One region of the Pseudomonas sp. DW-iso17 genome, then DNA from elsewhere that is predicted to be linked to it. Evidence: predicted binding sites of a transcription regulator. Region 1 holds the regulator's gene; the other holds the start of a gene.

Region 1 (5,743 bases):
AGGTTCAGATTGGTGGTGTTGATCTTCAGGTCGGCCAGGTCAATGATCGGCCCGAGCAGCTTGGTCTCGTCCTCGATGGCTTCGGCCAGGGAGCGGTTGGCGCTGCTGAGGGGGTGGCGTCGACGGGTTTCGGAGAACCGCTTGAGCAAGGTCTCTTCGTCGGCATCCAGGTACAGCACATCGCAATGAATGTGCTTGGCACGCACTTCTTCCAACAGTTCCGGGAACCGCGAGAGGTGGCTAGGCAGGTTGCGCGCATCAATCGAGACCGCCACCAGCGGCTGCGCCAATTCGGTATGGATCAGTGCGCGTTCCGCCAGCTCTGGCAGCAGGCCGGCGGGCAGGTTGTCGATGCAATAGAAGCCGTTGTCCTCAAGCACATTGAGGGCGGTGCTCTTACCCGAGCCGGAGCGACCGCTGACGATGATCAAACGCATGATTACTGCCCGTTTTGTTCATCCAGGACAACTTGGTACAACGCTTCATTGCTGGAGGCGCTGCGCAGTTTGTCGCGTACATCCTTGCGGTCCAGCATGCTGGCGATCTGCCGGAGCAGTTCCAGGTGCGCATCGGTGGCGGCTTCCGGGACCAGCAGCACGAAGAGCAGGTCGACCGGGGCGCCGTCGATGGCGTCGAAATCAATGGGGTGATCCAAGTGCAGCAAGGCGCTCACAGGTGTTTCACAGCCTTTGAGGCGGCAGTGCGGAATGGCGATGCCGTTGCCAAAACCGGTGGAACCGAGTTTTTCACGGGCAATCAACGCTTCGAAGACATCTTGCATCTCCAGATCCGGCACTTCGCGTGCGATCAGGTTGGCAATTTGTTCGAGGGCTTTTTTCTTGCTGCCGCCCGGCACGTTCACGAGGGAACGGCCGGGGGTCAGGATGGTTTCAAGTCGGATCATGGGGGGAGAGTTAACGACCTGTACCTTGCATCAGGTGCAGATTCTTTTCCTTATGCTTTATGAGTTGGCGGTCGAGCTTGTCGTAGAGCGAGTCAATTGCCGCGTACATGTCTTCATGTTCTGCATTGGCAACGAGCTTGGCATTCGGTACGTGCAGGGTGGCCTCGATTTTCTGCTTGAGCTTATCGACCTCCATGATGACCTGCACGTTGGTAATCTTGTCAAAATGCCCCGCAAGCTTGTTCAGTTTGCTCTCGGTGTATTCACGCAGGGGCTTGGTGACTTCCAGCTGGTGTCCACTGATGTTGACTTGCATACAGCTTCTCCTTCGTTGCCAGTGCATAAAGCGGTGGGCAGGAATACCCACCACTGGAACGCTGTGGCCCGCCCGTCACATCAAACGCTTACGCTCGCTGGATGGCGCGATCCCTAGGGACTCGCGGTACTTGGCGACGGTTCGACGGGCGACCTGAATGCCTTGTGCCTCCAGTAAACCAGCGATCTTGCTGTCACTCAACGGCTTTTTCTGATTTTCAGCGGCAACCAGTTTTTTGATGATCGCGCGGATCGCCGTGGACGAGCATTCACCGCCTTCAGAGGTGCTGACGTGGCTGGAGAAAAAGTATTTCAACTCATAAATACCCCGTGGGGTATGCATGAATTTCTGCGTGGTAACCCGGGAAATCGTCGATTCATGCATGCCGACGGCTTCGGCGATGTCGTGCAGCACGAGAGGCTTCATGGCCTCGTCGCCGTACTCCAGGAAACCGCGCTGGTGTTCGACGATCTGGGTTGCGACTTTCATCAGGGTTTCGTTGCGGCTTTGCAGGCTCTTGATGAACCACCGCGCTTCCTGCAACTGGTTGCGCATGAAGGTGTTATCGGCGCTGGTATCAGCGCGGCGCACAAAACCTGCGTATTGCGGGTTGACCCGCAGGCGCGGTACCGACTCCTGGTTCAGCTCCACCAGCCAACGTTCGTTGTCCTTGCGCACGATGACGTCGGGCACTACGTATTCGGCTTCGCTGGATTCGATCTGCGAGCCTGGGCGCGGGTTGAGGCTTTGCACCAGCTCGATGACCTGGCGCAAGTCATCTTCCTTGAGCTTCATACGGCGCATCAGTTGGCTGTAGTCGCGACTGCCCAGCAGGTCGATGTAGTCACTGACCAGGCGTTGCGCTTCGGTGAGCCATGGGGTCTTGGCCGGCAATTGGCGCAGTTGCAGCAACAGGCACTCGCTGAGTGTGCGGGCACCAATGCCGGCGGGCTCGAATTGCTGGATGCGGTGCAGGACGGCTTCGATTTCGTCCAGTTCGATATCCAGTTCCGGGTCGAAGGCCTCAAGGATCTCCTCGAGGGTTTCGTCCAGGTAGCCCTGGTTGTTGATGCAGTCGATCAGGGTGACCGCGATCAGGCGATCGGTATCGGACATCGGCGCCAGGTTCAGTTGCCACAACAGGTGGCTCTGCAGGCTCTCGCCCACCGACGTACGGGTGGTGAAGTCCCACTCGTCATCATCGTTGCTCGGCAGGCTGCTGGCGCTGGTCTGGTAGACGTCTTCCCACGCGGTGTCCACGGGAAGCTCGTTGGGAATGCGTTCGTTCCAGTCGCCTTCCTCCAGGTTGTCCACCGTCGGGGCGGTTTCCTGATAGGAGGGTTCCTGCACGTCGGGATTGGGTTTTTGCTCGATGTTGTCGGCCAGCGGGTCTGCATTATCGAAGTCGTCGCCTTCTTCCTGGCGTTCGAGCATCGGATTGGACTCCAGGGCCTCCTGGATTTCCTGTTGCAGGTCCAGGGTCGACAATTGGAGCAGGCGGATGGCCTGTTGCAGCTGCGGTGTCATCGTCAGCTGCTGGCCCATTCTCAGGACTAGCGATGGTTTCATGGCAGGGGCTTAACACCTTATTCGCCGGCGCAATGCGCCATCCACGACAGGGCGCGTGAGCGCCAAACATAAGCAAATTATATGCCTGATCTCGGGGCCTTTGCCTAGAGCGCGGTAACAATAAAAAAACCGAGGTTTCCATTGACTCCCGCGCGCTCCAGGGAAAAGCGCGATACCCCTGTGTTTACAGGCGGAACTCGTGACCCAGGTACACTTCCTTCACCAGCTCGTTAGCCAGGATAGTCTCGGCATCGCCTTCGGCAATCAGCTGACCATCGTTGACGATATACGCTGTTTCGCAGATATCGAGGGTTTCGCGCACGTTGTGGTCGGTGATCAGCACGCCAATGCCCTTGGCCTTGAGGTGATGGATGATCTGCTTGATGTCACCCACCGAAATCGGGTCGACACCGGCAAAGGGTTCATCCAGCAGGATGAATTTCGGCGCGGTCGCCAGGGCGCGGGCGATTTCCACGCGGCGGCGCTCACCACCGGACAGGCTCATGCCGAGGTTGTCGCGAATATGGTTGATGTGGAATTCCTGCAGCAGGCTTTCCAGCTCCTGGCGGCGGCCATCGCGATCGAGTTCCTTGCGGGTCTCGAGAATCGCCATGATGTTATCGGCTACCGACAGTTTGCGGAAGATCGACGCTTCCTGGGGAAGATAGCCAATACCTGCCCGTGCACGACCGTGCATGGGTTGATGGCTGACATCCAGGTCGTCGATCAATACACGACCCTGGTCTGCCTGGACCAGCCCGACGATCATATAGAAGCAAGTGGTTTTGCCGGCACCGTTGGGGCCGAGCAAACCGACGATCTGGCCGCTGTCGATCGACAGGCTGACGTCGCGTACCACCTGGCGGCTTTTATAGGCCTTGGCCAGATGCTGGGCTTTCAGGGTTGCCATTACTCGGCCTTCTTCTTCGGCTGGATAACCATGTCGATGCGCGGGCGCGGTGCAGTGACCTTGGAGCCGTTGGCGCGACCGGCGTTGGCGATCTGCTTGACGGTGTCATAGGTGATCTTTTCACCTTCGGTCGAGTTGCCGTCTGGGCTCAGTACCTTGGCCTGGTCGATCAACACGATACGATTCTGCTGGGCGTGATACTGGATAGTCTTGCCGTAGCCTTTCATCGGGCCGGTGTCGGTAGCGGACTGCTTCTGCTCGAAATAAGCCAGGTTGCCCACCGACGTCACCACGTCAATGTCGCCTGTCTGGGTGCGCGTCAGAGTCACCGTGTTGCCGGTGATCTTCATCGAGCCCTGGGTGATGATCACGCCGCCTGTATAGGTGGCAACACCTTTCTTGTCATCGAGCTGTGCATCGTCAGCCGAAATATGGATCGGTTGCTGGCTATCGTTCGGCAGAGCCCAGGCGCTCACGCTTCCCAGTGCTGCGCCCAGACCGAGCAAAATAGGGAGGGTTTTAACGAGCCTCATACTGTCCTCTTACGTTCGATAGCAGGTGTATCCTGCTTTCTTTCAAATACGCTTTCATTCCCTTGCCAGTCGATACACCGCCAGCGCCGTCGATTCTAACGTCTTGCTCGGTCTGCGCATATTGCTTCTGTGGGAATACGGTCATGCGACTGCTGGTAATGATGGTGTCGCGGTTCTGCGCGTCTGTACGTGCGACGCGAACCGAGTCGATCAGTTCAACTTCGGTGCCATCCGGGTTGACCTCGCCACGCTTGCTGGTGACGTGCCAGGGAAATTCGGTGCCGCGATACAGGTTCAGGTCCGGATTGGTCAGCAGGCTGACTTCGGAAGCCTTCAAGTGCTCGACCTTGTCCGATGTCATCTCATACTGCACCTTGCCGTCAGGCAGGTACTGAATGCTGTAGGCATTGGTGGCGTAATAGTCGATAAGACCTTCGTCAACCTGCGCAACAGGCTTGTCGAGGAAGCGCTCCGGGCTGATATTCCAGTAGCCCACCGCCAGGAGCAGCGCGGCGATGACCCCGAATAACAGGAAGTTGCGAATCTTTTTGCTCAGCATATAACGCTCTATAGGTAGGCGGCGTGGGCCGCTTCAAGGCTGCCCTGGGCACGCAGGATCAACTCGCAGAACTCGCGGGCGGCACCTTCGCCGCCACGGGCGGTGGTGATGCCATGGGCGTGTTCGCGGACAAACGCCGCGGCATTCGCGACGGCCATGCCCAGGCCCACCCGGCGAATCACCGGCAGGTCTGGCAGGTCGTCGCCCAGATAGGCGACCTGTTCATAGCTTAGGTTGAGTTGGCCAAGAAGCTCGTCCAGCACCACCAGTTTATCCTCGCGGCCCTGATACAGGTGAGGAATACCGAGGTTTTGTGCGCGGCGTTCCACAACCGGTGTTTTTCGACCGCTGATAATTGCGGTTTGCACGCCCGCTGCCATCAGCATTTTGATGCCTTGGCCATCGAGGGTGTTGAAGGTCTTGAATTCGCTGCCGTCTTCGAGGAAGTACAGGCGGCCATCCGTCAGCACGCCGTCAACGTCGAAAATCGCCAGTTTGATGTTTTTACCGCGTTGCATCAGGTCGCTGATCATTTACATCACTCCTGCGCGCAGCAAGTCGCCTAGGTTTAGGGCCCCGATCGGCCGATCATCGTGGTCGACCACGATCAGTGCACCTATCCGGTGGTCTTCCATGATTTTCAACGCTTCAGCCGCGAGCATTTCGGCGCGGGCGGTCTTGCCGTGAGGGGTCATCACGGCGTCGATGGTCGCGGTATGGATATCAATGGTGCGGTCGAGGGTGCGACGCAGGTCGCCGTCGGTGAATATCCCGGCCAGCCGGCCATCGGTTTCGACGATGGCGGTCATGCCCAAGCCCTTGCGGGTCATTTCCATCAGCGCATCCCGAAGCAGAGTGCCGCGTGGAACGCTCGGCAGCTCGGCGCCGCGATGCATGACATTTTCCACTTTCAGCAGCAGGCGACGGCCCAGTGCGCCACCCGGATGTGAAA
Region 2 (5,743 bases), on a different contig from region 1:
ATCGTTGCGCATGATAGTGCCGTAAGTGGCGCCCCGAAACAGATGGGAGCGCTCCTTGACCCACTCACAAAACCGGCTCATGCCGTAATGGCTCAGGCCCTGCTGGGCGATATCGCGTATGTCCAGCCAAGTGGCATTGATGTTTTCCCACATGTCGGCGGTGATTCGCCCACGTACAGCGTGAGCGCTGGCCCGCGCCGCACCCAGACAGCTGTAGATGCTCGCCGGGTTGGCCGCGTCCAGGGCAAAAAAGTGCAGCAAGCGTTCAGCGTGCAAGGGGCCATGGCGCGCGTGGTAATCGTCCAGGGTGCTGGTGATCAACAGCGGCATGGCCAACTCGTGCAGGCCATCGCCGCGCCCGTCCTGGGGCATCAGCGACAGCGAATAGCTGACATCGAGCATGCGCGCGAGGTTTTCGGCACGCTCCAGGTAGCGCGACATCCAGTACAAATCCGAGGCAGTTCTACTCAACATGGCATCAGCCCTCGACCACCCAGGTGTCTTTGGTTCCGCCGCCCTGGGACGAGTTGACCACCAGCGAGCCTTCGCGCAGCGCCACGCGGGTCAGGCCACCCGGTACCACGCGGGTCTCCTTGCCGGACAACACGAAAGGGCGCAGGTCTATGTGGCGCGGGGCGATGCCGTTCTCGACAAAAGTCGGGCAGGTAGACAAGCACAGGGTCGGCTGCGCGATATAAGCGTGTGGCTTGGCCTTGATACGTGCCCGGAACGCTTCGATTTCTGCCGTGGTAGACGCCGGTCCAACCAACATGCCGTAACCACCGGAACCCTGGGTTTCCTTGACCACCAGCTCGGGCAGGTTGGCCAGTACGTGGGACAATTCGTCAGGCTTACGGCATTGGAAGGTCGGAACGTTCTGCAGGATCGGCTCTTCGTCGAGGTAGAAGCGAATCATCTCGGTGACGAACGGATACACAGATTTGTCGTCCGCAACCCCGGTGCCAATGGCGTTGGCCAGCACCACATTGCCGCAACGGTAGGCTGCGAGCAGGCCGGGCACACCGAGCATGGAGTCCGGGTTGAAGGCCAGCGGGTCAAGGAACGCATCATCAAGGCGACGGTAGATCACATCGACAGCCTTGGGCCCGTCGGTGGTGCGCATGAACACACGGTCATCGCGCACGAACAAATCCGCACCTTCCACCAATTCCACACCCATTTCCCGAGCCAGGAAGGCATGTTCGAAGAACGCGCTGTTGAAACGCCCGGGCGTCAGTACCACCACACTGGGGTTATCCAGGGGGCTGGCGCTTTTGAGGGTGTCGAGCAGCAGGTTGGGGTAATGGTCGATGGGCGCGATGCGCTGGGCCGCGAACAGCTCGGGGAACAGACGCATCATCATTTTGCGGTCTTCAAGCATGTAGCTGACACCGCTGGGCGTGCGCAGGTTGTCCTCGAGCACGTAGTACGTGCCGTCGCCATCGCGTACGAGGTCGACCCCGGAGATGTGCGAATAGATATCGCGGTGCAAATCCAGGCCCTGCATTGCCAACTGGTATTGCTCGTTGGCCAGTACCTGTTCGGCGGGGATGATGCCGGCCTTGATGATGCGTTGATCGTGGTACAGGTCGGCGAGGAACAGGTTCAGCGCCTTGACCCGCTGGATGCAGCCGCGCTCGACAATCCGCCATTCACTCGCTGGAATGCTGCGGGGGATGGTGTCGAAGGGGATCAGGCGCTCGGTGCCTTGTTCGTCCCCGTAGAGGGTGAAGGTGATACCGGCGCGGTGAAACAGCAAATCGGCTTCACGCCGGCGCTGGGCCAGCAGTTCGGCAGGGGTGTCGGCCAGCCAACGGGCGAACTCGCGATAATGGGGGCGAACCTGCCCTGCCCCATCGTACATTTCATCGTAATAAGTGCGGATCATGCCGTACTCCTTGTCACCCGGACGCAAGAACCTTCGCAAGGCCCGTGCCAGCGGCATAAACACTTAATAATCAACCAGTTGAATAATCCAAGCGCATTCCTCGCACCGTCCTGGTGCGCACAATGGCTTGGGTCACGTCGCGCGCCTCATTGCAATGCGGTCTTTGACTATCAACAGCATAGCCAGAGTTGATTTCACTGCCCGGCTGGCGCTGCGGATAATCACCTCCATCGGCTGAACAGGAGATGTCCTACAGCGAAACCTTTTGTGCAAGCGATATCGTGTTACTTCGTGTACTGATCTACTCTCTTGAGCTTCCCTTTCCGCCACCCTATCCGGGTGGCTTTTTTTGCACGTAAAACGCCGTCCAAACAAAATCGGCCGACCCAAAGGTCAGCCGATACGCTGTGGTGCTCATAAATACCAACTACATGGGTAACCCACGCACCTCCTGCTTGACGCCCCATCCTTCAATGATCCCTCCCAGGGGCTCGACCACTGCTTCAAAGTCTTGCTCGAAATCTCCTATGCCGTCGTAGGTTGCGAACATGATTTTGCTCAGTTCCAGGTACCAGGCGCCATCGTCGCGCGCACTGACCTGAGCGTTGAGGGACTCCCCACGAAATCGACCCGCCGCCCTGCGCGCCCGTTCCTCATCCGGGAAAATGGCGTAGAACTCGATGGGGTGAAAACGCGAGAAATCAAAGCCGCCTTCTTTCATGCGGCGCAGTACGTTGGTGCTGATGTCTTCTTGATAGGCTGTGCTCATGAAACGTCCTCCTCAAACCGATGGATAGACTTTCCGTGCTTCCTGAAGCCCCGCGCCCTGCTGGCGTGGGCACCACGGCATAACAACGCCGCAGGAAAACAAGCATGTAGCTGACAAGACCAGACCTTAGCGATTCATTCGCTGATCTCGATTGCAGAGTAGCGCGAAGCTATCACCTCCACCAGAGGTGCTCGTGTGGCGTGTGAAAAATGTTTAGACGGAGGGAGAAATATCGAGAATCTGGATACTGTTCTGGTCTTTGAGAATCTTGACCGTAGGCTCGGGTTTCCGGCCTTCCAGGTCATTGAGATCGAGTTCGGCAGCAATCGGCACCAGCTTCGCACGAATCATATGCGCAGCGTCTTCGAGGCTGGGCTTTTGTTCGCAGGTGAACTGCTGCACGGACTTTTCACCGTGATCATCAACGAAGGTAATTTGCCACGTTTGCATCGGTGCCTCCTCGATAAAACCCATAGGTGGGCTTACAAGTATCTGGACCTTGGCGGCGCGCAAAACGTTCCGCTCAAGCCCGGAGGCACCGGATCAACTGCACTTATTTTTCAGCGTGTTCTTTCAAGGCTTTCAAGGTATTGAACGGCGCTTCCACCACGAACTTGTTGGCCAGCCACGAAGGTACGCTGCCACCTGGCTCGGTGTGTACCTGGTAGGTGACTTCGGTCTGGTTATCGCCCTTTGGCACCAGTTTCCAGAAACCGTCCACCTGGGCAACCCGCACGTAGCCTTTTGCTTCTGGCTTGTAGGTCGGCACACCTTCCAGTTTGCGCGTGACGGTGCCGTCAGCGGCTTTGGTGGTGGTGACGTGGATGTACGAGTCGCGGTCCGTCACGGGGAACGGGGCCTTGAACTGGGTGTAGGTCCAGGCCTCGTCGCCTTTCTTGTCGACGAGTTGCTGGGATTTGCATTCATGGATCCATGCGCAAGCACCGACCACATCTTCCTGCAGCGCCTGGACCTTGGCCAAAGGCGCCTTGATCACCGTCACACCGCGATACGCCTTGTACTTGGAACCGGCAACCTCGCTCAGGGAGACCTTGATACCGTCTTCGTCCTTGGCGACTTGCCAATCCTCAGCCTGGGCAGTAGCCGCCAACAACAGCGTAAAACCGCACAGTACAGCCACTCGTTTCAGCGAACCCATCGTTGTATTCCTTATTGTTGAAGTTCCGATAGTAAAGCCCATCAAGCCGCCGTCATCTGTTCCCACCAACCGATCAGGCGAATGGCATCGGCCTGGTCATTGCCGCACACCTCAATATCGGGCTTGAAATCACTGCATACGGCTGGCCGCTGCGGTTGACCGAACAACTGGCACAGTTGTTCCACCGACAAGTGCACGCAGCGAACGCCAGCGGGCTTGCCATGGGGCATTCCCGGCAACGGTGAACTGATGGAGGGGGCAATGCAGCATGCGCCACAGCCTTCACGGCATTTCATGACCAGCAGGTCCTCGACGACTCAATAGGGATGGCCGGGCTAGAGTACGCCCTTAAACAGACGTTTTAAAATGGCCCAACAGGGGTTTTTCGCACAAAACAAAAGTGACCGACCAGTCTGCGACAGATGGTCGGCGACCTGGGTCACCTGTGGTGCGAAAGTTTATTGCTTGAATTCGAAATCCAGCGCAGCGCCTTCAACATCACGGCGCTCTTCGTTACGCAGTTGCAGCTTCATCTCATTGCTGAGCAAGCGGCCGTTGATCTGAAACGCGCTGTTGTCGGTGGGCTTTTCGCCAAACATTGGCGGCAGCAAGGGCACACTCTTGGGCTTGGGCATGGTACCGATGGGTTGCAAGTGCCTGACCATGTCCGAAGGCAGGGACAGGTCCAACTGTGCCGGTGGCAGTTTGGTCTGGGCGACTTCATGGGCCGACTTGGACTTGCTCGCCACGGGTGCACGCTTTTTGGTCGAGGCGGCTTTCTTTTGTGCGGCGGGGGCTTTTTTCGCAGGCGCTGGCTGCTTGGCTGAGGTCTTTTGCTCGGCACCGACAGCAGGCTTGCCTTCAGCCACCGGCGCTGCAGCCAGCACGCTGCCGGCATTGCACAGGCTCAGCAGACCAAGCATCAACGTAACGCGAAAAATAGAAGTCATATCGCCAACAGCATTAACGGCAGAAGGCCATATGCTCGCTTGTTGTGCGCGGCATGACAAGGGCACAGATCAGTCTTGTGCCCTTTTGCTCGCCTCAATAACCCGCTGCGGCCTCCTGGCACAGCTGGCTGGCAAGCATTCCCAGGGTCATCAACGCCCTCTCCGCCTCGCGATTCCACGGCGTGCCGCAATTGAGGCGAATACAGTGGTTGAACTGTTCGGTATTACTGAAAATCAGCCCTGGCGCAATGCTGATGCCTTGTTGCAGGGCACGCACATGCAGTTCCTGAGTATTGACCCGCCCCGGCAAACTGACCCACAAGATAAAGCCGCCGGTCGGGCGGGTCATCTGGGTGCCTTCGGGGAAATACTGCTGCACCGCCAATTGGAAGGCACTGAGGTTCTTGCGGTATTCCTGGCGGATGTAGCGCAAATGACGGTCGTAGCCACCGTTTTCCAGATAGGCCGCGACGCCCATCTGCGTGACGCTGCAAGCAGAATGCGTGCTGAACATCTGCAGGCGCTGGATTTCCTGCTGGTACTTGCCGGCAATCATCCAACCAATGCGCACGCCCGGCGACAAGGTCTTGGAAAAGCTTGAGCAATAGATTACGCGGTCGAGGCGGTCGTAGGCCTTGAGGGCTTTGGTGCGGCCGAGTTCGAACATCAACTCGCCGTAAATGTCATCTTCGACGATCTGGATATCGAAGTCCGAGGCCAGGCGCAGCAACTGTTTCTGCCGCTCCTCCGGCATGGTGCCGCCCAGCGGATTACTCAGGCGCGTGGTCAACACCAGCGCCTTGATCGACCATTGGTTGGCGGCCAGTTGCAGGGCTTCCAGGCTCATGCCTGTGGCGGGGTCGCTGGGGATCTCGATAACCTTGAGGCCCAGCAGATCAGCCAATTGCAGCAGGCCGTAATAGGTGGGTGATTCAGCCGCGATCAGGTCGCCAGGGCGCGTCAGCACGCGCAACGAC

What was found. The regulator sigma-54, encoded in region 1, starts transcription at its own class of promoters, with help from an activator protein. The targets are predictions, from matches to a motif close to ANTGGCATNNANNTTGCTNT.
Region 2: AC4PS6_RS22285 (circularly permuted type 2 ATP-grasp protein) is a predicted target of sigma-54. The motif match lies at 1,921-1,940, and genes of this name have one in related genera.

What each region holds. Positions count from the first base shown of each region.
Region 1 is NZ_JBZXEA010000047.1:188,503-194,245, reverse strand. Features, by position in the region: gene rapZ (RNase adapter RapZ) at 1-437, opposite strand, end outside; gene ptsN (PTS IIA-like nitrogen regulatory protein PtsN) at 440-904, opposite strand; gene hpf (ribosome hibernation-promoting factor, HPF/YfiA family) at 915-1,220, opposite strand; gene AC4PS6_RS27265 (RNA polymerase factor sigma-54) at 1,296-2,789, opposite strand; gene lptB (LPS export ABC transporter ATP-binding protein) at 2,974-3,699, opposite strand; gene lptA (lipopolysaccharide transport periplasmic protein LptA) at 3,699-4,232, opposite strand; gene lptC (LPS export ABC transporter periplasmic protein LptC) at 4,219-4,791, opposite strand; gene AC4PS6_RS27245 (KdsC family phosphatase) at 4,800-5,324, opposite strand; gene AC4PS6_RS27240 (KpsF/GutQ family sugar-phosphate isomerase) at 5,325-5,743, opposite strand, start outside.
Region 2 is NZ_JBZXEA010000041.1:295,103-300,845, forward strand. Features, by position in the region: gene AC4PS6_RS22280 (alpha-E domain-containing protein) at 1-474, opposite strand, end outside; gene AC4PS6_RS22285 (circularly permuted type 2 ATP-grasp protein) at 479-1,888, opposite strand; gene AC4PS6_RS22290 (ribonuclease E inhibitor RraB) at 2,316-2,657, opposite strand; gene AC4PS6_RS22295 (hypothetical protein) at 2,871-3,107, opposite strand; gene AC4PS6_RS22300 (START domain-containing protein) at 3,211-3,816, opposite strand; gene AC4PS6_RS22305 (YkgJ family cysteine cluster protein) at 3,858-4,112, opposite strand; gene AC4PS6_RS22310 (hypothetical protein) at 4,275-4,766, opposite strand; gene AC4PS6_RS22315 (aminotransferase-like domain-containing protein) at 4,861-5,743, opposite strand, start outside.